Regions from separate parts of the Providencia sp. PROV208 genome, predicted to be linked through region 2. Evidence: predicted binding sites of a transcription regulator. Region 2 holds the regulator's gene; the other holds the start of a gene.
What was found. Region 2 encodes PhoB, which activates phosphate uptake and scavenging genes when phosphate is short. Its sites were predicted from a motif close to CTGTCATAAAACTGNCNNAT; they were not measured.
Positions count from the first base shown of each region.

Region 1: phoA (alkaline phosphatase) is a predicted target of PhoB. The motif match lies at 13,404-13,423, and genes of this name have one in related genera.

Region 1 covers NZ_JAMPNS010000003.1:313,836-330,554, forward strand. Annotated here, with positions in the region: gene PR766_RS03215 (NupC/NupG family nucleoside CNT transporter) at 1-829, opposite strand, end outside; gene PR766_RS03220 (TatD family hydrolase) at 1,110-1,910, opposite strand; gene PR766_RS03225 (patatin-like phospholipase family protein) at 1,900-2,979, opposite strand; gene PR766_RS03230 (BON domain-containing protein) at 3,124-3,537, opposite strand; gene PR766_RS03235 (Hok/Gef family protein) at 3,806-3,949, opposite strand; gene prfC (peptide chain release factor 3) at 4,244-5,833, opposite strand; gene PR766_RS03245 (tartrate dehydrogenase) at 6,018-7,088, opposite strand; gene PR766_RS03250 (LysR substrate-binding domain-containing protein) at 7,185-8,129, shown strand; gene rimI (ribosomal protein S18-alanine N-acetyltransferase) at 8,188-8,658, opposite strand; gene PR766_RS03260 (DNA polymerase III subunit psi) at 8,627-9,037, opposite strand; gene rsmC (16S rRNA (guanine(1207)-N(2))-methyltransferase RsmC) at 9,172-10,185, shown strand; tRNA gene PR766_RS03270 (tRNA-Leu) at 10,362-10,447, shown strand; tRNA gene PR766_RS03275 (tRNA-Leu) at 10,570-10,655, shown strand; gene PR766_RS03280 (DUF1435 family protein) at 10,762-11,016, opposite strand; gene PR766_RS03285 (GNAT family N-acetyltransferase) at 11,169-11,699, opposite strand; gene phoA (alkaline phosphatase) at 11,888-13,327, opposite strand; gene PR766_RS03295 (DUF3156 family protein) at 13,478-14,083, opposite strand; gene PR766_RS03300 (APC family permease) at 14,058-15,551, opposite strand; gene PR766_RS03305 (helix-turn-helix domain-containing protein) at 15,950-16,618, shown strand; gene PR766_RS03310 (aldehyde dehydrogenase family protein) at 16,677-16,719, opposite strand, start outside.
Region 2 covers NZ_JAMPNS010000003.1:216,127-232,845, reverse strand. Annotated here, with positions in the region: gene PR766_RS02880 (AAA family ATPase) at 135-3,818, opposite strand; gene sbcD (exonuclease subunit SbcD) at 3,821-5,035, opposite strand; gene phoB (phosphate regulon transcriptional regulator PhoB) at 5,351-6,040, shown strand; gene phoR (phosphate regulon sensor histidine kinase PhoR) at 6,064-7,362, shown strand; gene brnQ (branched-chain amino acid transport system II carrier protein) at 7,871-9,199, shown strand; gene ggt (gamma-glutamyltransferase) at 9,275-11,041, opposite strand; gene PR766_RS02850 (peroxiredoxin C) at 11,252-11,854, opposite strand; gene PR766_RS02845 (acyl carrier protein phosphodiesterase) at 12,061-12,672, opposite strand; gene queA (tRNA preQ1(34) S-adenosylmethionine ribosyltransferase-isomerase QueA) at 12,850-13,932, shown strand; gene tgt (tRNA guanosine(34) transglycosylase Tgt) at 14,008-15,135, shown strand; gene yajC (preprotein translocase subunit YajC) at 15,353-15,685, shown strand; gene secD (protein translocase subunit SecD) at 15,713-16,719, shown strand, end outside.

The DNA of each region.
Region 1 (16,719 bases), 98 kb from region 2:
GAGCGATTAATGCGATAAACGCGAGTAACATAGCCCCCACGTTCAGAGCCAGCTGCATACCGGATGCTGCACCAGATGCTGCGGCATCAATGATATTCGTTGGGCGATCTTCCTCAGCGACTAAATCTTTGGCATCCACATTATCTCTAGCCACTTCTGTTTCTGGCACCATTAATTTAGCAAATAGCAAACCACCCGGCGCCGCCATGAAGGATGCTGCAATCAGGTACTCCATTGGAACGCCCATTTGCGCATAACCAGCTAAGACAGAGCCCGCTACAGAGGCTAAACCACCACACATGATGGCAAATAGTTCAGAGGTCGTCATGGTCGAAATATAAGGACGAACAACCAGAGGGGCTTCTGTTTGACCAACGAAAATATTCGCTGTTGCAGATAAAGACTCGGTTCTTGAGGTTCCCAGAACTTTTTGCAGACCACCACCTAGAATTTTGATGACCAGTTGCATGATGCCAAGATAATACAGGACTGCAATCAATGATGAGAAGAACACGATGATAGGCAATACACGGAAAGCAAAGATAAAACCGCCACCGCCAAATAACTCAAACATTTTGTCAGAAACCAGTCCGCCAAAGATAAAGCTCATCCCATCTTGGCCATAACCGATAACTTTAGATACGCCGTTAGACATACCTTCTAAAACACTGCGCCCCGCAGGGACATAAAGAACAAATGCACCAATGGCGACTTGGATTAAAAAAGCACCGCCGACTGTACGAAGTCTAATGGCTCGACGATTGCTGGAGAAAAGAACGGCTATCGCAATAAGCACCGCCATCCCAACAATACTCAAAATGAGTTGCATGGAAGTATCCCTGTTCACTTAATTCTAGGTTAATGTATAAATAAACTCGTAAGGCTCCGCGAGTCTTAGTTCGATGATTATAACCAGTCATCATTAATAACCCGCAATATTCATCACAAATCCAAAGTGCAATAAGCAACATAAATTCAAATATTGTGATAAACATCACAATAGGCAGTCAGTTTAGTCTGGAAAGGCACGAATACGATAGTCTATTAGGTAAAAAACTGAATGGTTTTACTTGAGTAACTCATGGAAATACATAAGAAATAATTATCAATTAGCGCATTTCGGTCTGATTTAGATTAAATAACGTCCGACTATTGTTGTAAAGTTGTTGTGCTATCTCATCGGCAGATTCGTGTCGCAGCTCACATAAAGACTGAAATACCCACTGAATACGCTCAGGTCGATTAGGTTCACCTTGAAAACCGGATACAGGCATATCCGGCGCATCAGTCTCAAACACTAAACAACTTAGCGGAAGTTGTGCCATCACTTGGCGTGTTTTATTGGCCCGCTCATAAGTGATTGTTCCGCCAACACCGATGTAATATCCCAATTTCACAAAGTTTTCAGCCTGAGAGAGACTACCCGCAAAGCCATGCACCACACCACGAGCAGGAACATCATGGCGACGTAACATGGCAGCTAGTTGATCATGGGATTTTCTCGAATGCAGGATAATCGGTAAGTCAAACTGTTTAGCTAACTTCAGTTGACGCTGAAGCAGTATTTGTTGGCGCTCAAATTGTGGATCTTGCATATAGAGGTCGAGTCCAATCTCCCCAATAGCGATACATTTTTTACTTTTACGCGCCAAAAAATCTACCAGCATTTCAAAATGCACTTCTTGAAACTGACTTAAATACAAGGGATGAAACCCCATTGCGGCATACAACTGGGGATAATCAAGAGAGAGACTCCAAACTCGCTGAAAATTATCTGCACTCACCGTTGGGATAATGATATCTGTTATCCCTCCTTCTGCGGCTTTCTCTAAGCTGTCTGACAATGCATCGCTAAATGGAGGAAAATCAAAATGACAGTGGGTATCGATAAAACGAGGATTATCCATCATGCACTTGGCTACCTTGCAAAACGTTAGCGCCAACAACATCAGCCACCTTTTCGACTAGTAAGGATTCTTCCTGATCTTCTATATGGGCCAATTCTAACGAATGTCTACGCTTAGAAAATCGATTAAAACTCGTATCATTACTGGCAAATTGTTGAGCCAATGCAGCAATAAAATAGCGTCCACAACGACGACCTACATGATAGTCTTGATTTAAGGCACTAATTTTACTACCCAACGCACTACTTTTCAGCGGTGTGGGCGGGTAAATTTCAAAAATTTGTACGCCATCAGGTGGGTTTTCAATAAACTCTTGGGTTTTACGATAGCTTTTTAAGTGAACTTTTAACATCGCAGCCATTCGCTGTAACGCCGAATTATCCCCTTCTAACCAACGCGTCATACGCTTAACCCACTCAGGTGTAAAATACATCTGAGAAGGCACTGTACGAACTACAACAATGGTGTCAGCACCACGCCGATAAGCTTCTTCAACAGGGATAGCTGCGCTGATTCCACCATCATGATATCGCACACCACTAAATTCAACGCCTGTCCGATAAAACCCAGGAATTGCACTGGAAGCGCGAATGATGTCTAACCACGAATCCGCATCCGGTTGTAAAAATTCAGCAGAAAAATCATCACTACGGCTTGCTCCCATATAGAATTCACGCCCAGACTTTAACAATTCAAGCCCTGCATCCATATTAAGAGGGAACTCTTTCGCCGTCGTTTCAATCAACCAATCAAGGTCGATTAAATTCCCGCCACGAATGAATCGCAGTGGGTTAAAAAAATCAAGGTTGGTGGTATAGCGCGTAATGACTCGGCGAGCATAACCTGCTTGCCCACAGATATAAGCCGATAGATTTTGAGCGCCTGCAGAGGTTCCAATCATCAAATCAAAAGGGTTAAAGTTTTCTATCAAAAACTCATCCAATACACCCGCAGTGAAAATACCACGCTGACCGCCTCCTTCACAAATAAGTGCGGTTTTTCCTCCGTTAATTTCGTCAGAAAATGCGAGTGGCTCAATCGTGCCTAAAGTGACTGGAACATGCTTTCCCATAGTAACCCTTTATCTATATTGACATTGACGACTCGTTCATCAATCCCACTATCAATCAAATGACATTGGTTTTCATTAAACCGCTTTTCTCTGGGAGAGCAAATAGCAAAATGAGCTTTCAATTGAAAGCCCATTTAAAAGAAATTACTTATCTGCCAGAACTAAACCATTTTGTACTGATTTTACACCTTTTGCTGTCGAGGCGATTTGTACAACTTGATTTATTTGTTCGCTAGATTTAAGGAAACCTGAGAGGTAAACCACACCTTGAATCGTTTTCACTGAGACGCTATTGCTTGGGATTCCACTCGTACTTAAGAGCTTACTTTTAATATCCGCAGTAATAGATGAATCATCCATATAAGTGTCGGTGCTTTTCACGCCACTAGAAATGGCATTTCCTGTATCTTTTCCTGCCATTTCAACAGTTTTAGCTGCGCTGTCCCAAGTTTCCGAAGCTTGTTTTTTCAAGGCGCTATCCGATGATGAGCTACAAGCAAAAAGTGCCCAGCTCAACCCAATGACACCTAAAGAGCGTAAAACGGCGATCTTTTTCATTGGAACCTTCCTCTTGGTATGATTAATAAACTAACAATGTCATAGCCTAAGTAAAAAATAGGTAAAAATAAAGTCAAATAACTCATCTATCAGAGGATTACTAAAGGAAAAATTTTATTCCCAGAAAAATATTCTTAATTCGATTATTCAAATCAGAAAGCGACAAATCATTCTCTAGCTGTAGGCTGTAGTAAGAATAGAAAAATAGGGTGCCTGTACCACCAACGAACAACAGAAGAGAAATGTGGGGGATAACTCCCCCACCAGACTACTCAATACATAACAGAGTAGCTTGAACCTTTGTATTTCCACTCACTACATTGACCGTACATAACCGATCCCGCAGTTGTAGTGAAAGACACAATACCGTGATACACACGGTCATTAGCCCTATCAGAGCGAACTTGGTCATTCCTCTTGACTCCTGTACAAAAAGGAGACAGAATCCAGTTGCTGGTTGGAGACTGCCTCGAGTTACTGTTAAATAGAACTCGGGGCTTTCGTCTTTTTAGTCCTCACAACCTGTTGTCTGCTTGAACCAAAATGATCCAAGCACCCACAGTCATCATAGCAGCATGCCCTTCACGAAAAAATACTCGTTCCAGTAGCTACTTAATTGAATAAATTGATAATTAATCAGATATATAACAAAAATGACCAACTAAGTTGGCCATTTCAAAATTATCACGTGAAGAATAAAGAATGATTAATGTTCGCGTGTCTTACGGAATTTCACTTCAGGATAACGTTCGCTGGTTAAGTTCAAGTTAACCATTGTTGGTGCAATATAAGATAAATTGTCACCACCATCTAACGCTAAATTTTGCTCATTTTTGCGCTTAAATTCTTCGAATTTTTTCACATCATCGCACTCAACCCAACGTGCGGTAGACACGTTAACGGCTTCATAAATCGCTTCAACGTTATATTCACTTTTTAAGCGAGAAACGACGACGTCAAATTGCAGTACCCCGACCGCACCCACAATCAGGTCATTATTCGTTAATGGGCGGAATACCTGCACGGCACCCTCTTCTGATAACTGAACCAAGCCTTTCAGTAACTGCTTCTGCTTCAGAGGATCACGCAGACGAATACGACGGAATAATTCAGGTGCAAAGTTCGGGATCCCTGTAAATTTCAGCTCTTCGCCTTGCGTGAAGGTATCACCAATCTGGATAGTTCCATGGTTATGCAAGCCAATAATATCCCCTGCATACGCATTCTCGACTTGAGAACGGTCACCCGCCATAAAGGTTAGAGCATCTGAAATCACTACGTCTTTCTTAGTACGAACTTGACGCAGTTTCATGCCTTTTTCATAGGTTCCCGAGACGATACGCATAAAGGCAACACGGTCACGGTGTTTTGGATCCATATTCGCCTGAATTTTGAAAACGAAACCTGTAAATTTCTCTTCAGTGGCTTCCACTTCACGCACATCCGTTTTACGTGCTTGCGGTGCCGGTGCCCATTCAACAAGGCCATCAAGCATATGGTCGACGCCAAAGTTACCTAATGCAGTCCCAAAGAAGACGGGGGTTAACTCACCCGCGATAAAGGCATCGTGGTCAAATTCATGGGAAGCCCCTTGAACTAGCTCCAGCTCTTCACGTAATTGAGACGCTAACTCATCGCCCACTTCCGCATCTAACTCAGGGTTATTTAACCCTTTAACGATGCGGACTTCTTGAATTGTATGACCTTGACCTGTTTGATACAAAATGGTTTCGTCACGCAGTAAGTGGTAAACACCTTTGAATAACTTACCGCAGCCAATTGGCCATGTGATTGGGCAACAAGCAATTTTCAGCTCATTTTCCACTTCATCTAACAGCTCCATTGGGTCGCGAATATCACGGTCCAATTTGTTCATAAAGGTCAGAATTGGCGTATCGCGCAGGCGGGTAACTTCCATCAGCTTACGAGTACGATCCTCAACCCCTTTACCGGAGTCGATAACCATTAAGCAGCAGTCAACGGCAGTTAATGTACGATAAGTATCTTCCGAGAAGTCTTCGTGTCCTGGGGTGTCTAACAGGTTCACTAAGCAATCATTATAGGGAAATTGCATCACAGAGGTGGTGATTGAGATACCACGCTGCTTTTCCATTTCCATCCAGTCTGATTTGGCATGCTGGTTAGAACCGCGACCTTTTACCGTTCCCGCACGTTGAATTGCGTGTCCAAAAAGTAATACTTTTTCAGTGATCGTGGTTTTACCGGCATCGGGGTGAGAAATGATAGCAAACGTTCTACGGGTGCTAACTTCATGGAGAAAATTCTGATCTGTCATTTAACCGTTCTTTTCGTCTATATCCAGATTTGTATGGGCATCAGGAAGAGGCTCGAGGTGGCTCTAGCGCAGCAAATCCGTATTGTTAATCGTAATTGGCGGTTATTTTCGCAGATCTTGGGGTTATAAACAATCAGAGCCTGAAATGTTAGGCGCTCCACCCACAGGATGGAGCCCAATAAACTTACACCGACACTGTCACTAACTGAGCAATTTCCAGCCCTAATTCTTGTGTGCTGGCATTTCCGCCCATATCGCGAGTCAAATGACGGCGCTCACGAATAGCCGTTTCAACCGCTGACATAATCGTATCGTGCATTTCTTGGCAACCAAGATGCTGCATCATCATCGCTGCCGCCCAGATAGTGCCAATTGGGTTAGCAATATTTTTCCCAGCAATATCCGGTGCAGAACCATGCACAGGTTCAAACATCGATGGGAACTGTTTTTCAGGATTGATATTCGCGGACGGTGCAATCGCAATCGTCCCCGTACAGGCGGGCCCAAGATCTGACAAAATATCTCCAAATAAGTTTGATCCCACAATCACATCATAAAATTCCGGCATTCTCACTAAGTTAGCCGCAAAAATATCAATGTGGAATTGGTCAACTTTTACATCAGGGTACTGCTTCGCCATTTCAGCCACACGGCTATCCCAATACGGCATTGAGTGAAATAATCCATTGGATTTCGTGGCTGAACTTAAATGTTTTTTATCGCGAGAACGGGCAAGTTCGAAAGCATATTTTAAAATTCGGTCAGTCCCTTTGCGGGTAAAAATACTTTGCTGGGACACCATTTCATCTTCCGTCCCTTCATACTGAATTCCGCCAATGGCAGAATATTCGCCCTCTACGTTTTCGCGCACGACATAAAAATCAATATCACCCGGTTTTTTATCCACCAGCGGGCATTTAATCCCTTCAAATAAACGTACCGGACGCAAATTCACATATTGATTAAACGCACGGCGAATTGGCAGCAACAAACCCCATAAGGAAATATGGTCAGGAACCCCTGGGAACCCAACGGCACCTAAGAAAATGGCATCAAATTTTTTCAGTTGTTCTAGACCATCTTCCGGCATCATACGACCAGTACGGTGATAGGTTTCACACGACCAATCAAAGTGTGCAAAGTTAAGCTTTACACCGTGCTTTTGTGCTGCTGCCTCTAAAACACGTAATCCTTCAGGGATCACTTCCGTTCCAATTCCATCACCCGGAATGACTGCTATATTAAATTGTGCCATTTTCAACGCCCTTATTATTATCTACGCATGTTCTCCAGTTTATGGCTTGCTGTGATAAAGTATAGGCATGAACTGTAATCCCTAGGTTTACAAACTATGAACAAGCTACCGTTGCTTGAAGATATCCGTGTATTTGTCACCGTCGCCCGATTGATGAGCTTCTCCCAAGCGGCTGAGCTACTATTGGTATCTCCAGCCTATATATCGAAACGCATTAAATTACTGGAAGAAAACTTAGGGCAAACACTGTTTTTCCGTAATGCTCGCGCCATTCAATTGACGCCAGAAGGGAAAATTGTTCTGCGTAGCAGTGAGTTGTTACTGGAAGAATTAGAGCGAATGCAGGGAGAATTACAAGCTTGTCGCGATGAGATCCGCGGAGAACTGCGCATCAGTTGCAGTACAGGCTTTGGTAGCACCTACCTGAATCCCTTTATTCTGGCATTACGTGCCGATTACCCGATTTTAGGTATTGATCTGACGCTAACGGATCGCTCAATCGATATCATCAGTGAGAATATCGATCTTGATATCTGCATTGGCGGTACCATTTCAGATCAATTCATTGCACGTCGGTTAGCCCGCAATAACCGAGTACTTTGTGCCTCTCCCGCCTATATCCAAAAATATGGGCAACCATCTTTACCTCAAGAACTTGAACAAAAACACTCGTGTATTGCCATCAAAGAGCGCAATCAAGCTCCCGCAATCTGGAAATTAGAGCACCAACAAGAAAGCATGACCATCACACCGAATAGTAAATTAATGGTCAATAACGGAGAAGTCGCCAAACAATGGTGCCTCAGTGGTGAAGGGATTTTATTACGTTCACTTTGGAGTGTTCTCCCTGAACTTCAGTCAGGAAAATTAGTGCGCGTTCTACCACAATGGCATCAAGGCGCTGACGTTTTTGCTGTCTATTCACGTAGTTTACGTAATAGTGCTAGTCTTAGGGTTTTCATTGAAAATCTTGAAAAGTACCTCACTACCCATTTACCGAATATTTTTTACGATGAATATCATTATGTTGGAAGCGATTAAATACAAAAAACCACGATAACACGCAAGTCTTACCATGGTTTTTCTTTAGAAAAATGTATTACGCTTTTTGACTAAACATATCCTCACTGAACAAGGTTAATGCTAGTACTAACGCATCTTCCCGCCCATTTTTCGTCGGATAATAATCTTTACGCACTGTCGCTTGCTGAAAGCCCAGTTTGTCATACAGATGAATCGCAGACGCGTTCGATTCTCTCACTTCCAACCACAGCGTCGAAATCCCTCGACTAACAAGGTCGTTAATTAATCTTTCTAATAACAAACGACCGTAGCCATGGCCTTGAAAATCAGGATGGATGGCAATATTGAACAGCGTAGCTTCATCTAATACATATTGTGTTATTGCATACCCAACAATTTGATTATTAACTGATATTTTTAGATTATGGTACTTTTCACCTTGATTCCCATAAAAAACTCGCTCAGTCCATGGAAAATCATGACTTAACTTTTCAATTAAGAAGGCGGTAGCGAGATCAGATTGTTTGAGTGTTGAAATTTTCATCATATTGATAAATTTGTTTCCATAGTGCCTGTTTAGCATTACTGCTTGCTATCAGCTCAGACAAAACAGGAGAAATAAATGTAACTTTTGAACCTTCGGGATGAATACCATCCCCTATCACCCAACAAGGTATAGTTATTGGTGTTGGAATGAGTTTTAGCTGCTGAGAATTAATACAGACAATATCAACATCGTTGATCTTCATTGCGAGAAAAATATCTTTTAACAGCTGACTGTTTAAATCAAGGTTCTCATCAGTAATAATAATAAGCTTAGTCGACTCAGGAATGCGAACACCACGTTCACCACGTAACACAGTCGGATTTCTCACCATCCATTGAGTGATCCCCATTTGTTCTAAAAGTCTGTCACGTCGTGTCATTGCTTTATCCAGTCGTTAGTTAACAACCACATCTTATCAAAGGGGATTAATAGCGCCAACAGAGCAATGCTATTTATCTTTTTTCTGGTAAGGTAGTCCGCGTGGTTATATTCATTTTAGGAGATAGACAGAATATGTCATTACTGACACCCGCCAGCGAAGTTATTCAACGCCATTTAGAGCACTTTATCGATCGTCATGTTCTTTTGGCAGGCGATATTCAGGATGAACTGGGCACAATTTTAGAAGCCGCCAGCGTGCGCGTTCTCACTAACCAGTACCATCGCTGGAAAAACTTACAGCCGGCATTGGGTGAAAATGTTCTGTTTGCTTCAACAGCAACCGCGGAATTCGTTAAACCTTGCGACACCTTAATTTACTTTTGGTCCAAGAACAAACAAGAAGCCGCTTTCCAACTCGATGATTTATGCACACATTTAGCTGTAGGTAGCCAAATTTTTATCGTCGGTGAAAATCGTAGCGGCGTCAAAAGTGCCGAAGCGATTATGGAAGGGATTGCGACACTGCAAAAAATTGACTCCGCACGTCGCTGTGGTCTCTATTATGGCGAATTAGAACAGCCAACTGAATTTGATATCAAGCGTTGGTGGCGCAATTACCAAGTTGATAACGTGAAAATTCATGCGCTTCCAGGTGTATTCAGCCATAACGAGTTAGATATCGGCAGTGATTTGCTGCTTTCCACATTGACCGAGCCAATGAGCGGTAATGTGCTTGATCTGGCTTGTGGTAACGGCGTACTTGCTGCGGTGGTTGGTACTCAAAACCCAGCGGTCACCTTAACCTTAAGTGATGTCAGTGCATCAGCCATTAATTCTGCAACGGCAACTCTAGCGGCTAACAACCTTACCGGAAAAATAATCCCAAGTGATGTCTATTCCGACCTTGATGATAAATTTGATTGGATCATTTCTAATCCACCGTTCCATGATGGGATCAACACCAGCTATAACGCGGTAGAGACATTGATTTTCCAAGCACCTAAGTACCTGAAAAAAGGTGGTCGTTTACGCATCGTCGCCAATGCATTTTTACCTTACCCTGATCTACTCGATAAAGCATTCGGTGGTCATGTTGTACTGGCTAAGACAGGGAAATTTAAAGTTTACGAAGCAATTAAGCGCTAAAGCGACCAGCACGTTATCCGTGTGAATTTTCTTTTCTAACGGTCAACATATCAAGTTGACCGTTTTTTCATCAAACAATATACCGCTGATAAAAATTTATTGACGTCTGTCGAAATTAGCCTAAAATCCGCACCGTACTATTGATGCATGAGCAATTATGCAAAAGAGTTAGTATTGCGAGGGTGGCGGAATTGGTAGACGCGCTAGCTTCAGGTGTTAGTGTCCTATGGACGTGGGGGTTCAAGTCCCCCCTTTCGCACCACTTACTCTTTATAATTTCAATTATTTATGCGTTGACTGCTCTTCGCTATCCGTATCAGATAGTTATCTATGTGTCGAGCATGATATAGGCAAGTATCAATAGAAAGAATTTTGACAGTATTTGCGAGGGTGGCGGAATTGGTAGACGCGCTAGCTTCAGGTGTTAGTGTCCTATGGACGTGGGGGTTCAAGTCCCCCCTTTCGCACCACTGTTAATGATTCGTAACCTTAATCTTCAAGAATTCAACCTTCAGATATTCAATCCTCGATGGACATTCACGCAATATTCCTAACCTAGATATCGCTTAGATAATCTTAGCTTCGCATAAGAAAAATCAGCAAGAAACAGCCTAAAGACATTACTGCTGGAATAATGAGTAAACGCCGTGAACCCCGATTAAACAGCATGCCTGCCGTCGCAATCATCAAGGTGATCATTGCCACTTTCAGTGGATCAAACCCCATATTGCTCAGCAAATACATAATACTCAGTAACACCACCGCGAAGGCGCCCCACAAACCAGCGCCAATACGCCGCAACCCTGTTGCTTTTGATACGCTAGTTCCCATAACGCCTCCCATTTATAGCTAACGAGTCTTTAGCTAACTCATAGTTAGTCTATAATTTCGTTAAAGATGATAATGATTATCAATCATATCTACGTTTCTATAAAAATCAATCAAATTTTTGTGAGGAAAATATTTCCCCTACGGTAAAAACATCACTCAAAAATACAAACAAAGTGAATATCTTCAGGCTCTAGCGCAAACAGTTCAGGATCTGGCTTTTCGAGCAGTTCACAGCCCATATATTGATAAAAATGCACTGTATTTTCTGACGGAGTCGCCGAAACATATAGTCCAGCAGCGCCTTTTTCTAATGCTCGTTGTTGGCAAAGTTTAAAAAGCTTTCCACCCAGTCCTTCACCACGATAGCGATGGCTAACATGGAGGAAAGAGAGTTGTAGCAAATCTAGTGTTTCCCCGCGCCATACGTTATCTAAACTGGCTGCGGCGATCAGGCTATCCTCATCAAACACCCCAAAGAAAACAGCCCCGTTATCATAGCTAGCAAGTAAATGCGGTGTATAAGCATCCGTTTCACCTTCAGGCCAACCTTTCATATCAAATCGCTGGGCAGATAACACTAATTTACCCCGCTGGTGAAGATAAAGATGTTCAATCAATTCAGTTCGATCAATCGACCACAGATTTGGGATTTCATCCCGCGTGAGTTCACGTACTTTTCTCATTATTATTGTTCTCTTAGTTCTTATATAAATTCGAGATAAATCGAATAGATAGAGAGCATACAAGCTGTGTAATAAAAAAGAAATGCAGATATGAAGGAGAAATTGAGTCGAGGTTTATGGGGCTTTATAAACAAAAAAAATTCTCTGTAGCATCCTGCCGCAGAGAATTTTTAACTACAAGGGTTGGTTTATTGCTTCAATCCCATTGCATCACGCATGGTAAAGAACAAATCGGTTTGGTCAGTCAGACCCATCACGTTCGCAGCATGTGGACCATAAGCTGCAACACGTAGTTGAGCACCTGTATGCTCCTGTGAATCGTCTTCTTCAGAGTTACCGTAGTTCACGGTCATCACGGTACCGTCTTTTGTGATCAGCGCTTGAGTTAAACCGGATGATTTCGTGCCATCAGGAATAATCTGGCTTGAATGTGCGTGGTCAGCCGTCACGATAATAAGCGTATCGCCATGTTTCTTAGCAAAATCTAAACCCACTTGAACAGCTTGGTCTAAAGCAACTGTTTCGCCAATTTGACCACATGGATTTGCTTTATGATCCTGCTTATCAATAGAAGCACTTTCAACTTGCAGGAAGAAACCATTCGGGTTTGTTTCCAGTAAATTAATTGCTTTTTCTGTCATTTGAGCCAATGTCGGCGCATTCGGATCTAACTTAGCGTTTGGTTTACACTCCAGTGCGGCATTATTTAAGTTACCGTGATATGTCGCTTTTGGACCTTCCCACGCAACCGTCATATTGCCATCATGGAACAGACCTAATACAGGTTTATCTTGGTTCGCTTCTTTGATTGCATCGAGTGATTTAGCATCACGGACGATAGTGAATCCACGCTCTGCCGCTTGTTGCTCCAAGGTTTTCCCTTTGTAATCACCCGCTTTAGCTTCCTGCTTAAAGCTTTTCGCACCACCACCTAATGTGACATCGGCGCGGGTAATCATTAACTGTTCAGAGATAGAACCACGACCGCCATTTTCTAATGCATTCGTTGCACATTTTTCGCTGGTTTCTTCTGGGCCGTAACATTTACGCCCCGTTACGTGGGCAAACTGAGCCGCTGGTGTCGCATCTTGAATTTCAGACGTTGTCACGTTCCCTGTTGCTTTGCCATTACGTTTAGCGATTTCAATTAATGTGTCATGGTCATTACCAAACACATCAATCCCTAAAGCACCGTTATAGGTTTTCACACCGGAAGACCATGCCGTTGCAGAGGCAGCAGAATCAGTGACATAGTCTGGCTTTTGTGTTTTCTTATCTAATGCATAGTGGGTGTATTGCCCTGTAATTGGCAACGCATCAATGCCTTTAAAAAAACCACCCGCCCCTTCCGCATAGTTACGCGCAACGGTAATTTCAGAATCACCCATACCATCGCCGATAAATAAAATGACGTTCTTTGCTTGACCATTATGCAGTGCAGCTTTCATGATATCCGTCTGTTCAGCTGATAAACGACGAGCTCCACCAAATTTCGTGATATCCCCTTTTGCAGCGCGGCTTTCTGAAACTGCCTCATTTTTATCTGCTGCATGGGCAGGAATTGCAGTCCCTAAAATTAACGTACTTACGGCGACGGCTAACATAGATTTCATAAAATGACCTGTCATAAGTTTTATCCTTGCCAATCAATAAGAAGAGTAAATAAGTATGCTTCGAATAGTTGACCAGCATGCTAGAGCAGCTAGATGACAGTTGAATGACGGTTTTATGTCGATATCAAGATGTTTGTCATAAATGCGAAACGCCCAATTTGGGCGTTATCGATGTGAAACGTGTTGAGTGATGAGTTGGGAAATCAGCTGTAATGAGCTTAATAAGCGATGGCGCTGCTGGTTAGTCAAACGTAAATAACGCCGAGCTGCTGGGATCCGACTAACCATTTCCGATGCAGTATAAGGCTCAATTTCACACCGCCAAACCCCATTTTTGACAGCAATATGACAATGAGTGAAGTCTAGCTCTTCGAAAGTTTGGCGGATCACTGGGTACTGCTCCAAACTTTCAATAAAGGGCTGCCCATCGGCTTGCTGGCTGGTAAAACGCACCTGTTTTTTTCGTGCAGACCCTGCGGTTTTCACATCAATCTGTGCCACCAGCGCACTATCACATTTACCTGAAACTGCAAAACGGCTATGCACAATAAACGCCATAAACAAGGTTTTTACACGCTCAGTCACTTCCACTTTAATGCCTTGAGGCAATTGGATGAGGAGCACTCCAGGTGCCCCCCATTCACAAACATAAGGGGCGATATCTTTCTCTATCCTATTTAACGTTAACCCCGCTTGATACCCTGTCGGGAGGCGTTTTTGGGTTAACTTTTTCCACCACGATAATTTAGGCAAGGTTACGTAAAGGCTCAATTTCCACCTCCTCTGAATTGTCATCTTCAAATGAGTTAGACAATACCTGTTCAACCGGAACGGGTTTAAATGGATTTACTTTCTGCACTAACACGGTCCAACCTAATGCATAACTCGCTGTTAATCCCAACATAATGGCAAATGGAATATACACATCTGCTTTATTCATACCCGGAGGCGTGATGTAAACAATCGCTAGGATTATCCCCACACTTGAAATAATTTGAGGGATTGGAAAGAATGGCGAGCGATAAGCACGGTGTAAATCAGGGCGACGAATACGCAATAGCACCACAGAAATCGTCACTAATAAGTACGCAGTTCCCCACGAACACACAGCCGCCAGCACCAACGGGATAATTCTGTCTAAATCCCCTTGAATAGCAAATGCGTGTAAGCAAGGGATCATCACCGCCACTAAAATACCGAACACTGGCGTTTTAAAGCGAGGGTGTAAATAAGCGAATGCCTTTGGTAATGCACCATCTAACGCCATGCCATACAGAATACGAGGAACGGCCGCCATTAATGTATTGATAGTCGCACCACCCGCCAGCAATAACGCAATACCAATCCAATATTTACCGAAGTCACCCATGATTTGCCCAGCAAACGCAGGAATGGCCATCGGCGTTTCTAATAGACTCACACCATTTTGTGGATCGACAATCACGTTTTCGACTTGATTCGTCAGTGCCGCGCCAAAGAGGAACATACAAAATGCAACACCGCATAAACCAATCGTCATTGCACGAGGAATAACCTTGGCAGAATTTTTAATTTCTGGCGCCATTGGTGTCACTAGCTCGCAACCAACAAACATAAACATCGCCATACCAATGAAACTGAGCACAACGGTAGGGTCAGAAATATTCAGACCTTGACCAAACCAGCCCTCCGCGGATACATGGAATGGCATCATCAAGCCGCAAATACTGAAAATCACCAATGTACTCCACATCGCGAAAGTCAGTACCACTTCAACCTTACCAAAAGCTTCGATACCAAATGCATTCAGTAAGCCGAATGCAACGACTAGCCCTACTCCTACCATCCAAGACGAGTTATTGGTTTCTAACACGGTGTTGAGGCTTTCAAAGTTCACCAATGCCATGATGCCAGACAGAATCGTTTCCGCGGTCCCCGCAAAAACGTGGACAATCAGATAAGCTGACAGCGCACCGGTAATCGCCCAAAAGCGCCCCATGCCACAAGAGATATAATCGTAGACTGAACCCGAAGTGGGTAAAATTGCCGCGGCTTCAGAGAATGTGGTTAATTGAGCCTGCATCATGATAAAGCTCAATAAAACCGCTAAGGCAAAGGTATCGCCCCCGATTCCAAATCCACTGGTTACCGTGAGGATCACTGGGCTTGCCATAATCACGCCGACCGAACTGGCGAGCGTAGTTGGAAAGCCAACCTTACCTTTCTCAATATGTGATGTTAATTTTGAGGATAAATTCATTTTTGCTTCCCTCTCTCTGCTCACAGTCAAGATTGTGAATTTTTTGTAAAAATAAAGTGACTGCTTACTCACTATAGAAATAAACATAAACATGTCGCCATCGTCCTTTAGAACGATACCCAGAGAGAGGGGAACAACAATCAACTGAAACGAAAAGTACCGTTTTACAATATAAATAATATAATAATCATTTAAATATCAATGATTAGACAAAAAGCACCTCATTAATATATTAATAAATAAGTCGCAAAAGATACCCAAGGGCAGAAAATCCCCTTTGAGCAGTTAAAAACAAGTTTTGAATAGTGTAATCAAGCTCACGTTATTAACATGTTTGTTTTATGTTAATCCAATTAAATTGCATGATAGTCAGTAGAGAATTTGAATGAGGAGCGATGATGGAACAACCGTTATTTAGTGAGAGTCAACAGAGCTTAATCGACTGCTGTCTCAATACTATTGCCCATATCATCCCAATTTCTGCGGCAGTATATTATTTAGTCAATGAACAGTGGCAACCAGAAAGTCATGTGTTATACGGCATTTCTACGCGTATGCATGAACAGTACCTCTCTGCATTTTCCCAACATGACCCCTTGCACCCCGACCATTTTCGCGGTGAAGATCTGCGCTTAGTCAAAATGCCCGTAGAGATGCGCCAGCAAGATAAAACTTTCTTCCATGATTTTATGCAGCCGAACCACATTGCAGACATGGCAGAAATCTTTATTCGTCGAAAAAATAAAATTGTGGCGGGTATTTCTGTATTGAGGGATACCCCATTTACGCCACAGGAAGTGGTCAGGCTCAATGCTATATTGCCCATCGCAGAATTAATGACGTTTGATGTGAAACCGGACTCTCTGGTCTCCTACACCCCAAAAGAGCAAGAAATTATTCACTTAGTACGTGAAGGAGCAAGTAATAAAAGAATTGCGCTACTATTGGGTGTTTCCCTTTCCACCGTGAAAACCCACCTTCGCAACATTTTTACCAAAGCCAATGTGAATAACCGGACTGAGTTAGTCTCATCCGGGTTTATCATCCGCCAAGATAAAATTCTATAAAAAATCCCGGTACAGAGACCGGGAAAACTGTTGCTTTACAGAAAAAAACACTAACGCTCTAATAACGCACCATGACGGACTTTAATTCTGTGTAATGCTCA
Region 2 (16,719 bases):
TTTCGATGTGAATAACTATAAAGGTATCCCTTTAAAATCATAGAAAAAAAATTTAACCTAAACATTCAAATTTTTGCATGTAGTTAAAAATCTATAAAAATCATATTAGTAGCTTTATTTTAGGCTTTTTGAGATTAACTGACACGATAGTGGCTTGGGAGTTCACTATAGCCAAGACCATTTGCTTTTTTCACGGTAATTTGTACCGGAATTCGTTCTTTCATGGCTTCAACGTGGCTAATAACACCAATGGTTTTTCCTGAAGCGTTGAGGCTCTCTAATGCATCTAAAGCAATGTCTAAGGTTTCGGCATCCAATGTACCGAAACCTTCATCAAGAAAGAGCGATTCCAGTTGGGTTCGATGACTCACCATGTCAGAGAGTGCAAGGGCTAGTGACAAACTGACTAAGAAGCTTTCCCCTCCAGACAGTGTTTTAATATCGCGAATACTATCCGCTTGCCAGCCATCAATAACTTGTAATTCAAGGTTGGCTAAATGGCTTCTTTGCAGCAAATAGCGACCATGCAATTTATCGAGTTGTTGGTTAGCTAAAGAGACTAAGCAGTCTAAGGTTAACCCCTGAGCATAACGACGAAATTTATCCCCTTCAGCGGAGCCTATTAAGCTGTTGAGGTAACTCCAATCATCGTAGCTTAATTGGCTCTGTTCAATTTTATTCAATAACTCGCGCTGTTGGTGACGTTGCTGTTGATCGCGCTCGAGTTGGTTAATAATCTGCCCTTGTTGTTGGTTTAATTCCTTGATTTTATTATCTAACTCAGTCAATACATGTTGAATGTGCTCCAATGACAACTCCGCAAATTCAACTAAACGTTGTTGTTCATGATTGGCGAGAGATAAGAGGCTTTCTTGATAGCGGGTTTCCGCTTCAAGCTGCTGCTGAGTCACTTGTTGTTTAAGTTGCTCAAGCTGAATTTTTTCTTCGGCAGGAAGGAGGGCATTCAGAAACTGCTCTTGGGTGTCAAACGGGCTATTCTTAAGCGCATCAATAAACTGAGTTCGTGCAACAGATTGCCGTTGATTGAGTTGTTTGAGTTGTTCATCGAGTTCTTGGACACTTCCTGTGAGTGCGGCGATGTGTTTGTCTATCTCACTGATTTGCAGAGTAAGTTCATCGACTTTACGAGCATATTGAGCCTGCTGCACCTGCATATTTTGGGTAAAAATAGTGATAGCTTGACCGTCTAGCATGTTTTGACGTTGGGTATTCGCATGTCCAATTTGCTGATTTAGCTGCTCAAAATGTTGCTGTTGTGACGCGAGTTGTTGCTCAATTTGTTGTGCATAGGTTGTTTCCGCTGCGAGAGTAGCGGCATGAACCTCAATACTTTTAGCGAACTGTTGAGCGTCTGTTTTTTGCGCCTCATAGTATTGCCCGCGTTGTTCAATTTCTTTTAGCCAAGAGGAAAACTGTTCTTGGCTTGGTAGCGTTAGGTTAAATGGCGAGAGCGAGGTGGCTAGCTGCTGTGTTTGCTGCTCAACGCGTTGTTTCAAAGCGTGTTGTTCCGCTTGGTTTTCGTCTAATTGCTGGGAATGGTATTTAAGTTTTTCATCAAGAAGCGATAGCTCGGAGAGCAGTTGCTTAGTTTGAGCTTGCTGTTCGTAATAGTGGTTTTTTGCCTCTTGGTGTTGGCGTTCCAGCTGTGTAAATTCACTGGTGATGGTTTGCTGAACCGTGAGTTGATTGCGCAAATCTAAAAGGCATTGCTCTACTGCGAGATGTGTTTTCGCTAATTCCGGTGTAAGTGCTTGCTTACAAGCTTGTCGCCATTGGGTATTGAGAGCATCTAATTGGACCTGTAACTGTTTTTGTGTTGCTTCATTATCTTGTTGGCGACGTTTATCCGCTTGTAATAATGCTTGGTGTTCGGTGAGTTGTTGTTTTTCGGATTCTATCTGTGTGTTGAGCGCAACCAATTGTTGCTGGGTTTCGTTTGGCGTAACAGCATGGTATGCCTCTAAAGCAGGATGCTTTAATGAGCCACAAAGGGGGCACGGTGTTCCTTCAATGAGTTGTTGGCGTTCATGTTCCAAGCTGACAATTTTTTGTTCTAATTGAAGTTTTTGTTCTAAAACTTGGCGTTGAGGCTCCAATTGAGTCACTCTATCTTGTGTAATTGCAATCAGTTTTTCCACTTGCTGGATAGATTCTGCGAGCTGGTTTTGTTGCTGAATGTGTAGCTGTACTTGCTGGTGTTTTTCCTCATGTTGCGAGAGTAAAAGTGGCAGTATTTGAGCATGCTGTAACTGTGCTTGCAGTTGAATAATGAGAGCGTTAATTGCACTTATATCGTGTTTTTCTTTGTATTCTTGAAATTGTTTTTCAAACTGATTAAAGCGGGAGTGAAACGCTTCAAGACTGAGCTGAGCTTTTTGATGTTCTTTCAGTTTTTGCAATTGAGCTTGTTGCAATGTTTGCCATTCTAGCTTGATTGCGTGCTGTTTTTGCTGATTTTTAGTGAGTTGTTCAGTCAGTTCATAAACAAATTGACCTTGCTGCTGCCAGCGCCCTAATTGGGTAATTATTTGGGCGTCATTTGCGTGTTCTTGGAGAAATAATTGCGTTTTATTCAGCCCACTCTTAGCATGATCAATTTGCTGCTGAGCGTTCTCTACACTTGCTTTTTTCTGTAAATACTCACTGTTTAGCTGACTTAATTGCTCTGAGAGTTGCAATTTTTGTTGATTGAGCTGGGAAAGTCGATTGTCTAATGGGCGCACTTCGTTATCGATCATGACCGTCGTTTTCTGTACCCATTCATTGTATTGATTTTGTTCAAGCTGCGCTTGGGCATGTTGGGTCACTAAAGGTAAACGTTGCTTTTGAGCCTCTTCTAAGTGTTGGGTTATGCGTTGCTGTTTTTGAGTCTGTTCATCAAGTTGAGTTTGCAAGCTTTGCACTGCCAGCCAATCCGGGCGTAAGGCTTCCGCAGGAGAGCTTTGAGCGAGCTTGTGTAATTGGGGCTCTGCCGCTTGATAGCGTTGTTGAGCTTGCTGTTGCGCTAGCTGTAATCGCTGGGTATTTTGTGCGAGCTGTTGATACTGTTGGTGCCAAGTCACGGCTTGTTGATGGCGAAGTTTACTTTGACCCAGCTGCTGTTCTTGGGCTGAATATTGTTGCTGCTTTTCAACAAGCTCTTGATATTCGATTTCCGTAAGCAGATTGATGCTACTGGCTTGTGCTCGAAGGAGATCGAGATCAGTTTTGGCTTGTTTATGCTGATTAAAGATATAGACCGAAATTTGACTATAAATTTCGGTGCCAGTGATCTCTTCCAATAAGTCAGCGCGTTCTTTTTCTGTGGCATTGAGAAAAGCGGCAAAATCACCTTGGGAAAGTAAAATAGATTTGGTGAAACGTCCAAAATCCAATCCCGTGATTTGCACAATTTTTTCACGAATTTCACTGACTTTTTCTGCGATAATTTGCCCATCAGCGACGGTTGCTAGCTCTGCTTTAGGATCTTGGAGGTTGCCATCGGCTTTATTATTTGCGCGGCGTTGGCTCCAGAATGCACGATAAGCGATACCTTTAACTTCAAATTCTACTTCCGCTAAGCATTCGCCCGTATGGCGAGTCATCAGTTCATTTTTACTTTTTGATATTTGCCCTAAACGTGGGGTTTGATGGTATAGCGCGAGGCAGATAGCATCTAATAAGGTGGTTTTTCCTGCTCCCGTAGCACCAGTGATGGCAAATAACCCATTGCTGGCAAACGGTTCTTCAGTGAAATCAATTTTCCATTCACCTTTAAGGGAATTAATATTTTTGAGACGTAAGCTTAAAATTTTCACGCTTATTCCCCTTGTTCAGTGCGTAAGGTGGCGTAGGATTGCTTGAACAGTTGTAATAAACGCTGCTCTAACGCTTTGTCTTCTAATGATTCTTCAGCAAGCCTTCGAGAGAAGACTTCTTCAGCCGTTAATTCACTCAATGTTTCATTGGGCTGTGTAAGGTTTTGGCCTGTTTGGGCTCGACGAGCACGGCGTAGGCGAACCACTTCGACACAGCGATCTTGGGTGAGCGCTTCAATTCGTTGCTGGATATCGCCAAGATAATCTTGGGATGCGACTTCAATATCTAACCAAGTTGGGCGGTTTTCAGTGGTGGTGGGTAACGTCATAAGCTGTTGTTGCAGCTCTTTTAACGTGCCCTTAAGACTATACAGTGGTTGAGAAACAAGGATAGGCAGCAATGTAACATTGGAAAATTGATGACCCTTAAATTCCACTAAACACACACTTTTTTGTTGTTGTGATTCGTCAAAGCTGAGTGCAATGGGGGAGCCGCTATAACGAATATATTCTTTCCCACCAATTAATTGCGGGCGGTGGATATGCCCGAGTGCAATATAATCTGCTGGAGGAAAGGCTCCGGACGGAAATGCATCCAATGTACCGATATAAATTTCGCGGACGGAATCGGTGAGTTCTGCACCGATCACAGTGAGATGTCCTGTCGCGATGATAGGAATATCTAAGCCAAGAGCTTCGCGCTGCTTAACGGCTTTTTGGTAACAGGTTTGATAGTAATCACGGATGGCATTTTGCAATGAAAGTTGTTTTTCTTCACTACTTTGCCCTGCCATACTGATTTGAACATCCCTTGGGCGTAAAAACGGGATGGCGCAAACTAGCCCAGTCGGATTTCCTTGTTTATCTTTTAGCGTAATGACATGAGATTCACTGCTTGAGGTGATGACATGGGTGTTTAAATAACGTAATAGCGCACTGGATTCGTTTAGAACAGAAACCGAATCATGGTTGCCGCTTAAAATGACTAATTGGCAGTTAGTTCGTTGTAAATCAACAATAAATTGATTGTATAGTTCACGGGCATAGCTAGGTGGTGCCCCAGTATCAAAGACATCACCTGCCACTATCAGTGCATCCACTTGGTGCAGTTTGATTTGTTCAATTAACCAGAGTAAAAAGTGCTGATGCTCAGATGCTCGATTTTTGGTGAAAAAATATTGACCTAAATGCCAGTCTGAGGTGTGGATGATGCGCATGAGCTACCTATTCCTATGATTATGACGCTTTTACTATACTAATATTCAAACCCTATAGTTTGCTGTATCACAGTATACCGCATCGGTGCCATATGAAGGGAAGCGCATGAAAAATAGTTGAGAAGCGCTTCGCAATGAAAGTAGGAAGAAAGTAGGAAGCTTGGCTGATATGGCTTTTATGTTTCACTTACATGACAGTAAACTGTTAATCTAATGATGGATCGTAGCCTTACGTTGAGATATTCATAATTCTGTCACAAAACTGACGCATAATGCGGTCACATTAAAAATCTCTTCTTATTTACAGGAACAATCATGGCAAGACGCATTCTAGTTGTTGAAGATGAAGCGCCCATCCGAGAAATGGTTTGTTTTGTATTGGAACAGAATGGTTTTCAGCCTACAGAAGCTGATGATTATGATTCTGCGATAGCACAATTGGTTGATCCATTACCTGATTTAGTGTTGCTGGATTGGATGATCCCCGGAGGTTCAGGCATCCAAGTGATCAAACATATGAAACGAGATAGTGCTACGCGTGATGTCCCCGTAATGATGCTAACCGCGAGAGGGGAAGAAGAAGATCGTGTGAAAGGGTTAGAAGTTGGCGCGGACGATTATTTAATTAAGCCGTTCTCACCAAAAGAATTGATAGCCCGTGTTAAAGCAATTTTGCGGCGCATCTCGCCAATGTCGACAGAAGATATTATTGAAATGAATGGGTTAGTGCTTGATCCGACTTCCCATCGTGTTACGAGTAATGAGATTCCCATCGATATGGGACCTACCGAATATAAGCTACTTCACTTTTTTATGACCCATCCAGAGCGAGTCTATAGCCGCGAGCAGTTACTTAATTATGTTTGGGGTGCAAACGTGTATGTCGAAGATAGGACGGTAGATGTGCATATTCGTCGTTTAAGAAAAGCGTTAGAGCTAGATGAGCATGATAAAATGGTGCAAACGGTTCGTGGTACTGGCTACCGCTTCTCTGTGCGTTATTGAGAAACCATTAGGGAGAAACAGGGGTGCTTGAACGCTTATCCTTAAAACAGCTGATCTGGGGGCTGTTTTTATTTATTTTACCCGCACTAATATTATCTATTTTTATTGGCCACCTGCCGTGGCTATTGGTTATTTCATTACTAGCTGCGTTAATTTGGCATGGATATAACCTGCTAAAACTTTCAGACTGGTTGTGGCTAGATAGAAGTATGTTGCCACCAGATGGTAAAGGGGGCTGGGAGCCAATATTTTACGGTATTTATCAAATGCAGCAGCGTAACCGTAAGCGCCGCCGCGAATTAGGGCAACTTATTAAACGGTTTCGCAGTGGAGCTGAGTCTCTACCCGATGCGGTCGTTATGATGACCACGGAAGGCAATATTTTTTGGTGTAACCGCCACGCTCAACAGCTTCTTGGCTTTCGCTGGCCAGAGGATAACGGGCAGCATATTTTTAATTTATTACGTTATCCTGATTTTAGCCGTTATTTCACGGTGAAGAGTTATGATCAAGCGCTGACGATTGAATTGAACAGCGGTGAAATTGTGGAGTTTCGCATTTTGCCATACACCAGTGACCAGTTATTGATGGTGGCTCGAGATGTGACTGAAAAGCGCAGATTGGAAAAAGCACGCAGAGACTTTTTTGCCAACGTTAGCCATGAATTACGTACACCACTGACCGTCATTCAAGGTTATCTCGAGGTGATGGATGACCAAGAAGGAACATCACCGATGAATAAAAAAGCCTTATCGGTGATGCAAGAGCAGACCCATCGGATGGATAATTTAGTGAAGCAATTGCTGCAACTATCACGAATTGAGGTTGCCCCTCAAATTAATCTTGATGAACAGATTAATATGCCGGTCATTCTTAAAATGATTGAACAAGAAGCCATTGGCTTAAGCCAAGGGCGACATGAGTTTGAATTCGTGATTGATGAAAAACTGCGAGTGCATGGTAATGAAGAACAGTTACGCAGTGCGGTTGCTAACTTGGTTTATAATGCGATAAACCATACACCGGAAGGGACGAAAATTAAGGTGAAATGGCAGAAAACCAATAACGGCGCACAATTTAGCGTGAGTGACAATGGTCCTGGAATTCCTGCTGAGCACATTCCTCGCTTAACGGAACGTTTTTATCGTGTGGATAAGGCGCGCTCTCGACAAGGTGGTGGGGGAACGGGCCTAGGTTTAGCGATTGTTAAGCATGCTGTTCAGCATCATAGCAGCCAATTATCGGTCACCAGTCAGATTGGTAAGGGCAGTGAATTTTCCTTTACGTTACCGCCTGTTTTTATTGTGTCAGATAAAAAATAGGTGTGCCAAATAATCGCTAAAAATGAAACCTTGCTAATAAAATCATTGCATTAGCAAGGTTTTTTGTTTTGCTATTTCTTCCTTTTTGACGTTATTTTTAATCGCCGCGCTATATTTTCATTGTTATCCCTCAATTTTCTTCATCTTATCCTGCCAAAATACATTATGAGTGGTTAAATAATGTTTTGTTGCTGTTTTTTTAGCCTGAATATATACGGGATATTGCAAATTTACTGACAGTAATCACTGGTTCTTAAATTTAGTTTGGTACTTTATTCTTGTTTTCAGGTTTGCTCTTGCCTTTTTTCCCTATAAAAGTTTTACTTGTCGCCAGTTATTGGCGATTTTTACTGTTTTTTGATGTTTAGTATTACAAAGCTAACCAAGGCATGCATTTTATATTGTTAAAGTCATGTTAATCAGAACTCTATTTCGTCATATATGTTCCAATAGGTTATCTATGAGATAGCCTGTTTTTAATTCATAATTTACTAAAAATTAACATAATATGGCTCATCGTTTATCATCCAGAGATATCCTCGCCTTAGGTTTTATGACCTTTGCGCTATTTGTTGGTGCTGGAAATATCATTTTCCCGCCAATGGTCGGTTTACAAGCAGGTGAGCAGGTTTGGACTGCTGCACTTGGTTTCTTAGTCACTGGCGTCGGTCTTCCTGTTCTTACTGTTGTTGCACTAGCAAAAGTGGGGGGCGGTATTGAAGCGCTCAGCACGCCGATTGGTAAAACTGCTGGTTTATTATTAGCTGTCGTTGCTTACTTATCAGTAGGACCTCTTTTCGCGACACCAAGAACAGCAACCGTTTCGTATAAAGTGGGTATTGCGCCATTGCTTGGTGGTGAATCGGAAATCTCCCTATTGGTTTATAGTGCAATCTATTTTGTACTGGTCATCGGAATTTCGTTATATCCAGGTAAGTTACTTGATAGCGTGGGGCATATTCTGGCGCCAGTAAAAATGTTGGCACTGGCTATATTGGGTATTGCGGCGGTGATGTGGCCCGCAGGGCAGCCAATTGTGGCAACGCCAGAATATCAAAATATGGCATTCTCTAATGGTTTCATCAATGGTTACTTAACGATGGATACATTAGGTGCGATGGTGTTTGGTATCGTCATTGTGAATGCAGCACGCTCACGAGGTATCGAAAACTCCTCATTATTAACTCGTTATACTATGTGGGCGGGCTTAATTGCAGGGGTTTTATTAACGCTGGTTTATTTATCGCTGTTTAAACTGGGCGAGAATAGCGGTTCATTAATTCCAAATCCTGCCGATGGTGCTGATATTCTGCATGAATATGTTCAGTACACTTTTGGGAACTACGGTAGCTTCTTCTTAGCGGTGCTGATTTTTGTTGCCTGTATGGTAACTGCTGTTGGTTTAACGTGTGCATGTGCTGAGTTTTTCAGCCGTTATGTCGCAATTTCTTACCGTAAGTTAGTGCTAATTTTGGGTCTGTTCTCCATGGTGATTTCAAACCTTGGGCTCAGTAAGCTGATCGCATTTTCACTGCCTGTTTTAGTATCAATCTATCCGCCTTGTATTGTTTTGATTTTGATGAGCTTTACATTGAAATGGTGGCGTAATCCAACCATCGTAATTGCACCGACGATGTTAACAAGTTTTGTGGTTGGCTTGATTGGCGCAGTGAAAGCATCGGATAGTTTGAAGACCTACATTCCAGATTGGATGACGTCTATCCCATTATACCAACAAGATTTAGCTTGGGTGTTACCATCCGTCGCTGTGCTGGTTGTTGCTATTGTGTGTGATAGATTCATTTCACCATCTAACGAACGTCATAAACACGCGTAGTATTTTGTAAATACGCAATAAAAATGCCAGTGGAGGATAATCCCACTGGCATTTTTCGTTATCATGATGACTGAATTAATTCACACCCACAGCACTACCCGCAGGGCGGCGGACATCGTTAGAGCCATAGATAAAGCCTTCGCGAACTTTACCGGAAACGGCAGAATCGTTACCTGAGGATTTTGCACTGACGCCTGCACCATCAGGAATACCAATCATAATCAGCTCCGCAGCGCCCCATGGCGTCTGTTCAACCATCTTATATCCCATTTTATCTAGTAGAGCTAACGTATCTTTAGACACGCCACGCTGTTCATAGTAAACCTCGTCTGGGAGCCATTGATGGTGAATTCGAGGGGCATTTACCGCTTCTTGTGGAGGCATACCATGGTCAATAATATTTAACGCGGTTTGTAAGGTAATCGAAATAATACGAGAGCCACCCGGTGAGCCGAGAACTAAGAACACTTTGCCATCTTTGGTGACAATTGTTGGGCTCATGGATGATAGTGGGCGCTTACCGGGGGCAATGGAGTTTCTTTCTCCTTGTACTAATCCATACAGATTTTTTTCGCCGACTTTGGTGGTGAAATCATCCATTTCATCATTCAAGAAGAAGCCTGTACCCGGTGGGATAACGACGGAGCCAAATCGACCATTAATCGTGTAAGTGGTTGAAACAGCATTGCCTTTATCATCTACCACCGAATAATGGGTGGTTTCTGGTTTTTCATGCGGTCCCATACCAGGCTGGACTTCGGTAGACGGCGTCGCTTTGTTCGGAACAATTTCTTTTCGCAGATCTGCCGCATACTGTTTACTGAGTAATTTGCCTGTCGGGTTATCGACAAATGCAGGATCACCTAGGAATGTATTGCGATCCATGTAAGCATGGCGCATCGCTTCGGTCAGTGTATGAATATATTCTGCTGAGTTGAAGCCCATTTCTTTTAGGTCATAACCTTCTAAGATATTGAGGGTTTCACAGATAGTCACACCGCCGGAGCTTGGTGGTGGGGCAGAGATAAATTTGTAGCCGCGATATGTACAGCTAACGGGCGTTGTGTCTGCGATGGTGTAATCTGCAAAGTCTTGAGCCGTCAGGATCCCACCGTTTTTCTTCGATGCTGCCTCTACAATTTTAGGTATATCCCCTTCATAGAAGGCGACAGGACCGTTATTAGCGATTTTTTCTAAGGTGTTAGCTAAGTCGGTTTGAACGAGCAAGTCTCCAGGTTGGTAAGTACTTCCATCTGGTTTTAAGAAGATACGAGCGACTTCAGGATCTTGTTTAAAGCGTTCAGTTGTGGTGTCGAGTACATCCGTATCTCCACGGGTGAGTACAAAACCTTCTCTTGCGAGTTTAATTGCAGGCGCCATGACTTGTTGGCGGCTCATCGTGCCATATTTTTCAAGGGCATAATCTAAACCTTTGACTGTGCCTGGAACGCCTGAGGCGAGGTAGCCGTATAAGCTGGCATCTTTGATAAGCTTGCCATCTTTATCTAAATACATGTCGGCACTGGCGGCTTTTGGTGCGGTTTCTCGAAAGTTAATGAAGATATCTTTGCCATCAGCAAGGTGAAGTGTCATAAACCCACCGCCGCCGATATTACCACAGCAAGGGTTAACAACGGCTTGCGCGTAACCGACTGCAACCGCAGCATCCACCGCATTGCCTCCTGCTTTTAAAATATCAGCTCCAATTTGGGATGCGAGGTGTTGAGAGGAGACAACCATACCTTTTGTCGCTTCAACAGCGGGTTCGGAAGCGGCGTAAAGTTGACTTGATGTCAGCAAAGAAATCAGTAGTAAAGAAGGGCGCCATGCATTTTTTATCATTGGTATCTCCCGATTAAATGAAGGAAGTAACGCTTAGATGTAATACAAATAAATAATTTGTTAAATATTTGTATCGTTAAGATATAGCATGAATTATTTAGGGGGCTGAACAGCAAAAGTAGAAAAGTGTTAACGAGGTAGGAAAAATTGCAGATAAGAGATGTAAAAATGCCGGCATTGAGCCGGCATCTGAAAACTTAATTGGTAGAATTACAGACCAGTTGCGTTTTTAGTCAGGTAAGCAGCAACGCCTTTTGGTGATGCGTTCATGCCTTCTTTACCTTTTTCCCACTGAGCTGGGCAAACATCACCGTGCTCTTCGTGGAATTGCAGCGCGTCAACCATACGCAGCATTTCGTCGATGTTACGACCTAATGGCAGGTCGTTAACCACTTGGTGACGAACAATACCGTTTTTGTCAACTAAGAAAGAACCGCGCAGAGCAACGCCCGCTTCTGGGTGCTCGATGCCGTATGCTTTCATGATTTCACGTTTGATATCAGCAACCATCGGATATTTAACTTCACCGATACCGCCGTTATCAACAGGCGTTTTACGCCATGCGTTATGGACGAACTCAGAGTCAAAAGAAACACCAACGATTTCTACGCCGCGTTTTTTGAATTCTTCATAACGATGATCAAATGCAATCAGTTCTGAAGGACAAACGAAAGTGAAGTCCATTGGCCAGAAGAAGATCACAGCTGGACGACCGTTCAGGTGGTTTTTCAGGTTAAAGTTATCAACGATTTCACCATTACCAAGAACAGCTGCAGCAGTAAAGTCAGGGGCTTGACGTGTTACCAGAACCATAATGTACTCCTATGAGTTTTAAGGGTTTCTATCTCCGCAATCATAATGGGGCATGCGGATAAATATAACCTAAGGATAAGGATTTATCCTTGGAGAATAAAGGCATTAAAACCAATTAATATGATAGCTTTTACCTATCAATGGTATCAATTTGGCAAATTAATATCAATAAGATAGTTTTATTCCATTAAAGTGCAAGTTTTAATTTATTCAGATGCACGTAATGTGAACTCTTGGGCAAAAAGCTGTTGTTCCGCCGTCTCAATCATTAGTGGATAAAACTGAAAGAAAATATGTTCAAGCTCTGGATAATTAAGTAAAAAATCATCAAAAGAGCCACTCAAGGCAGCCAGCTTCGGTCGTCGTCTTGCCATGCCATTGAGCGATTTCCCGATATACTCTTTTTCTGCATAGCGAGTCAGCCATTGCTGAGACCACAGGTACTCATTTAACTCCTGAAATTTTTCAGGGGTATGACACAAATCAGGTTCAATGGTTTGCCGAGCAAAACGCACGAAATCAGAGAGTGAAAGGGTAGGAACGAAGCGTGTCCAATGTCGAGAAAGAAAGTGATCCCAGACCAAATCCAATGTGATAGGCGCAACTCGGCGATATTCTTCACGAAATAGGCGACGTGCTTGTTTGACGAGTGGGTGAGTATCGGTCGTTCTATCAACAGCCCTGTGCATACGGATCCCTGCGACAATATCGGCAGAATATTCCCCCGCGGGATTGCCGCGTACGTAGTCCGCCATCATATTTCCCAATAGAGAGCTTTTGGCTAGATGGGCAAGGTGAAGATGAGCAAGGTAGTTCATGTCGGTACTATAAACGAAAAAATGAAAGAAAAAAGAGTGCAGGCACATTCCGTGCGGTTTCAGAAAATATTTGCGCAATATTGCTTATTTTTTATACTAAATGGCGCTTATTTCTTGCGCCAAAGACAGTGCAGCACTAGACTAGTCGCCTTATTTTTTTAGATTGATGTTAATACAATGCGTGTATCCGATTTTACTTTTGAATTACCAGAAGAACTTATTGCCCATTATCCTCAGGCTGAGCGTAGCTCATGTCGCTTACTTGGTCTTGATGGTGCCACGGGACAGCTTACGCATGGTGTGTTTACCGATATTCTTGAAAAATTGGAGCCAGGGGATTTGCTGGTGTTCAATAACACTCGAGTGATCCCTGCTAGATTGTTCGGTCGTAAAGCGAGCGGCGGTAAAATTGAAGTTCTGATTGAGCGTATGCTTGATGAGCACCGTGTTTTGGCTCATGTTAGAGCGTCTAAAGCACCGAAGGAAGGTGCGGCATTATTGCTTGGTGAAGATGAAAGTGTGAACGCAACAATGGTTGCTCGTCATGGTGCTCTATTTGAATTGCGCTTTGATGATGCCCGTGATGTGTTGAGCATTCTTAACCAAATTGGGCACATGCCATTGCCACCGTATATCGACCGTCCAGATGAAGAGTCTGATAAAGAGCTGTATCAAACGGTGTATAGCCAACGTCCAGGTGCGGTTGCTGCACCAACAGCGGGTTTACACTTTGATGAGCCGTTATTAGACGCATTACGTCAAAAAGGCGTTGAGATGGCATTCGTGACATTGCATGTCGGTGCGGGCACGTTCCAACCTGTGCGAGTCGATTCCATCGAAGACCATATTATGCACTCTGAATATGCAGAGGTGCCGCAAGAGGTGGTCGATGCTGTGTTGGCATGTAAAGCGCGTGGAAATCGTGTGATTGCGGTGGGAACTACATCTGTTCGTTCACTTGAAAGCGCCGCGAAAGCCAGCCAAAATGCTTTAATTGCTCCATTCTTTGATGATACCCAGATATTTATTTATCCGGGTTATGAATATCAAGTGATTGATGCCCTGATCACTAACTTCCACCTACCAGAATCCACGTTGATTATGTTGGTTTCTGCGTTTGCGGGATATCAAAACACCATGCGAGCCTACAAAGAAGCGGTTGAGCAAAAATACCGTTTCTTTAGTTATGGCGATGCTATGTTTATTACGCCAAATGCGAATGCTCGTTTTGAGCAAGTCGGCTCGGCAGAACAAGAATAAGTGGCGGCGTCGCTGCTCGCTTAGATTCAGTAACCAATAGCACCAGACTGTTTTTCTGATGCTAGGAGATAAAACGTGAAATATGAATTACAGACAACCGACGGTAATGCGCGTCGTGGTCGCCTAATTTTTGAACGTGGCGTGGTTGAAACCCCCGCGTTTATGCCAGTAGGAACTTATGGCACAGTGAAGGGGATGACCCCTGAAGAAGTGAAAGAAACTGGCGCACAAATTTTACTGGGTAATACCTTCCATTTATGGTTACGTCCGGGTCAAGAGATCATGAAATTGCATGGTGACCTGCACGATTTTATGCAATGGCAAGGTCCGATTTTAACGGACTCCGGCGGTTTCCAAGTTTTTAGTCTTGGCGCCATGCGTAAAATTAAAGAAGAAGGCGTTCATTTCCGTAATCCAATTAACGGCGAAAAAGTCTTCTTAAGTCCTGAAAAATCGATGGAAATTCAGTACGATCTTGGTTCTGATATCGTCATGATCTTTGACGAATGTACACCATATCCAGCCGATTGGGATTACGCCAAAACATCAATGGAAATGTCATTACGTTGGGCTGCACGTAGCCGCCAACGTTTTGATGAGCTAAACAATAAAAATGCCCTGTTTGGAATTATTCAAGGCAGTGTTTACGAAGATTTACGCGATATCTCCGTGAAAGGGCTGGTGGAAATCGGCTTTGATGGGTACGCTGTAGGCGGCCTAGCAGTGGGTGAGCCAAAAGAAGATATGCACCGCATTTTAGAACACGTATGCCCGCAAATTCCAGCGGAAAAACCGCGTTACCTAATGGGCGTTGGTAAACCTGAGGATTTAGTTGAAGGCGTGCGTCGTGGCATTGATATGTTTGACTGTGTGATGCCAACTCGAAATGCACGTAATGGGCATTTGTTTGTCACTAACGGCGTGGTAAAAATTCGTAATGCGAAGTATAAGTCAGATACTTCATCACTTGATGAAGAGTGTGACTGCTATACTTGTCGTCATTATAGCCGTGCTTATTTGCACCATCTTGACCGTTGTAATGAAATTTTGGGTGCGCGTCTCAATACCATTCATAATTTACGTTACTACCAGCGCTTAATGGCAGGTATTCGCCAAGCGATTGAAGCTGGCAATTTTGAGCAGTTTGCTGCCGATTTCTATCAGAAGATTGGGAAACCTCAGCCTTCATTAAATAGAGCGTGAATTTAAAGTGCGAAGTTAGCCCGATCTGTGTAGCATATCGGGCTGTACCCTTCGTTCTTGCAGCTGAATTGTGGTTATTGGCATCAGCCAAAAGAATTATTTAGTGCAAATTATAGTTTTTAGTTCTAGTTACATAATGGTTTGATGTATTTTATGTAACTTGAATTAGTTAAAGTGTAAGTTTGAAATTGCTTTCAATAACAATGAGGAAAGTTGAATGAGTTTTTTTATTTCTGAAGCAGCTGCATCAGCAGGCGCACCCGCTCAAGGTAGCCCGTACTCTCTGATTATTATGCTGGTTGTTTTCGCGCTGATTTTCTATTTCATGATCCTGCGTCCACAGCAAAAACGTGCTAAAGATCACCGTAAACTGATGGAATCAATCGCTAAAGGCGATGAAGTTTTAACAACGGGTGGTTTAATCGGTCGTGTAACTAAAGTGTCTGAAACAGGTTATGTTGTTCTTGAACTGAGTGAGAACACTGAAGTAACTATCAAACGTGATTTCGTTGCTGCTGTTCTACCTAAAGGCACAATGAAAGCAATCTAATTCTGAATTTTCCCGAAGGGAACTGCCGTGCTAAACCGTTATCCTTTATGGAAGTATCTGATGTTGATCACTGCGATCCTCATCGGTTTGCTGTATGCACTTCCAAACCTATATGGTGAGGATCCGGCTGTTCAGATCACTGGCGTGCGGGGAACCGCCGCCAATGAACAAACGCTGATCCAAGTCCAAAAAGCTTTAGAAACAGATAAAATTCAGAGCAAATCTGTTGCTCTTGAGAATGGGGCGATTTTAGCCCGTTTCAACAACTCTGACGTTCAGTTACGTGCTCGTGAAGTTATCATGAACGCGTTGGGTGACCAGTATGTTGTTGCATTAAACCTTGCACCTGCTACACCAAAATGGCTTGAAGCTCTCGGTGGTGAACCGATGAAGCTGGGTCTGGACTTACGTGGTGGGGTTCACTTCCTGATGGAAGTTGATATGGACACTGCATTAGGTAAATTGCAGGAACAAAACATGGATGGTTTGCGTAATGACTTGCGTCAAGCAGGTATTGCGTACTCTTCTATTCGTAAAGGCAGTGATTATAGCGTCGAAGTTCGCTTCCGTAACGCTGATGATCGCAGTCTTGCTGAGAAAACACTGGCGCGTAAATACCCAGATTTAGTGTTTTCTGATGGCAGCGATAACACCATGATTGCTGTTATGACTGATGAGCGCTTACGTGAAGCACGTAACTATGCCGTCTCTCAAAACATCACTATCATCCGTAACCGTGTTAACCAATTAGGTGTTGCTGAACCATTGGTTCAACGCCAAGGTGCGGATCGCATTGTTGTTGAATTGCCAGGTATCCAAGATACTGCGCGTGCAAAAGAAATTTTAGGTGCAACTGCAACCTTAGAATTCCGTTTAGTCAATACAAGTGTGGATAGCTCAGCTGCAGAAAGTGGACGTATTCCGGGTGATTCAGAACTCAAATCTGACCGTAATGGCGTGCCTTATGTTCTGTATAAGCGTGTTGTTTTAACGGGTGACCACATCACTGACTCAACGTCTGAAACGGATGAAAA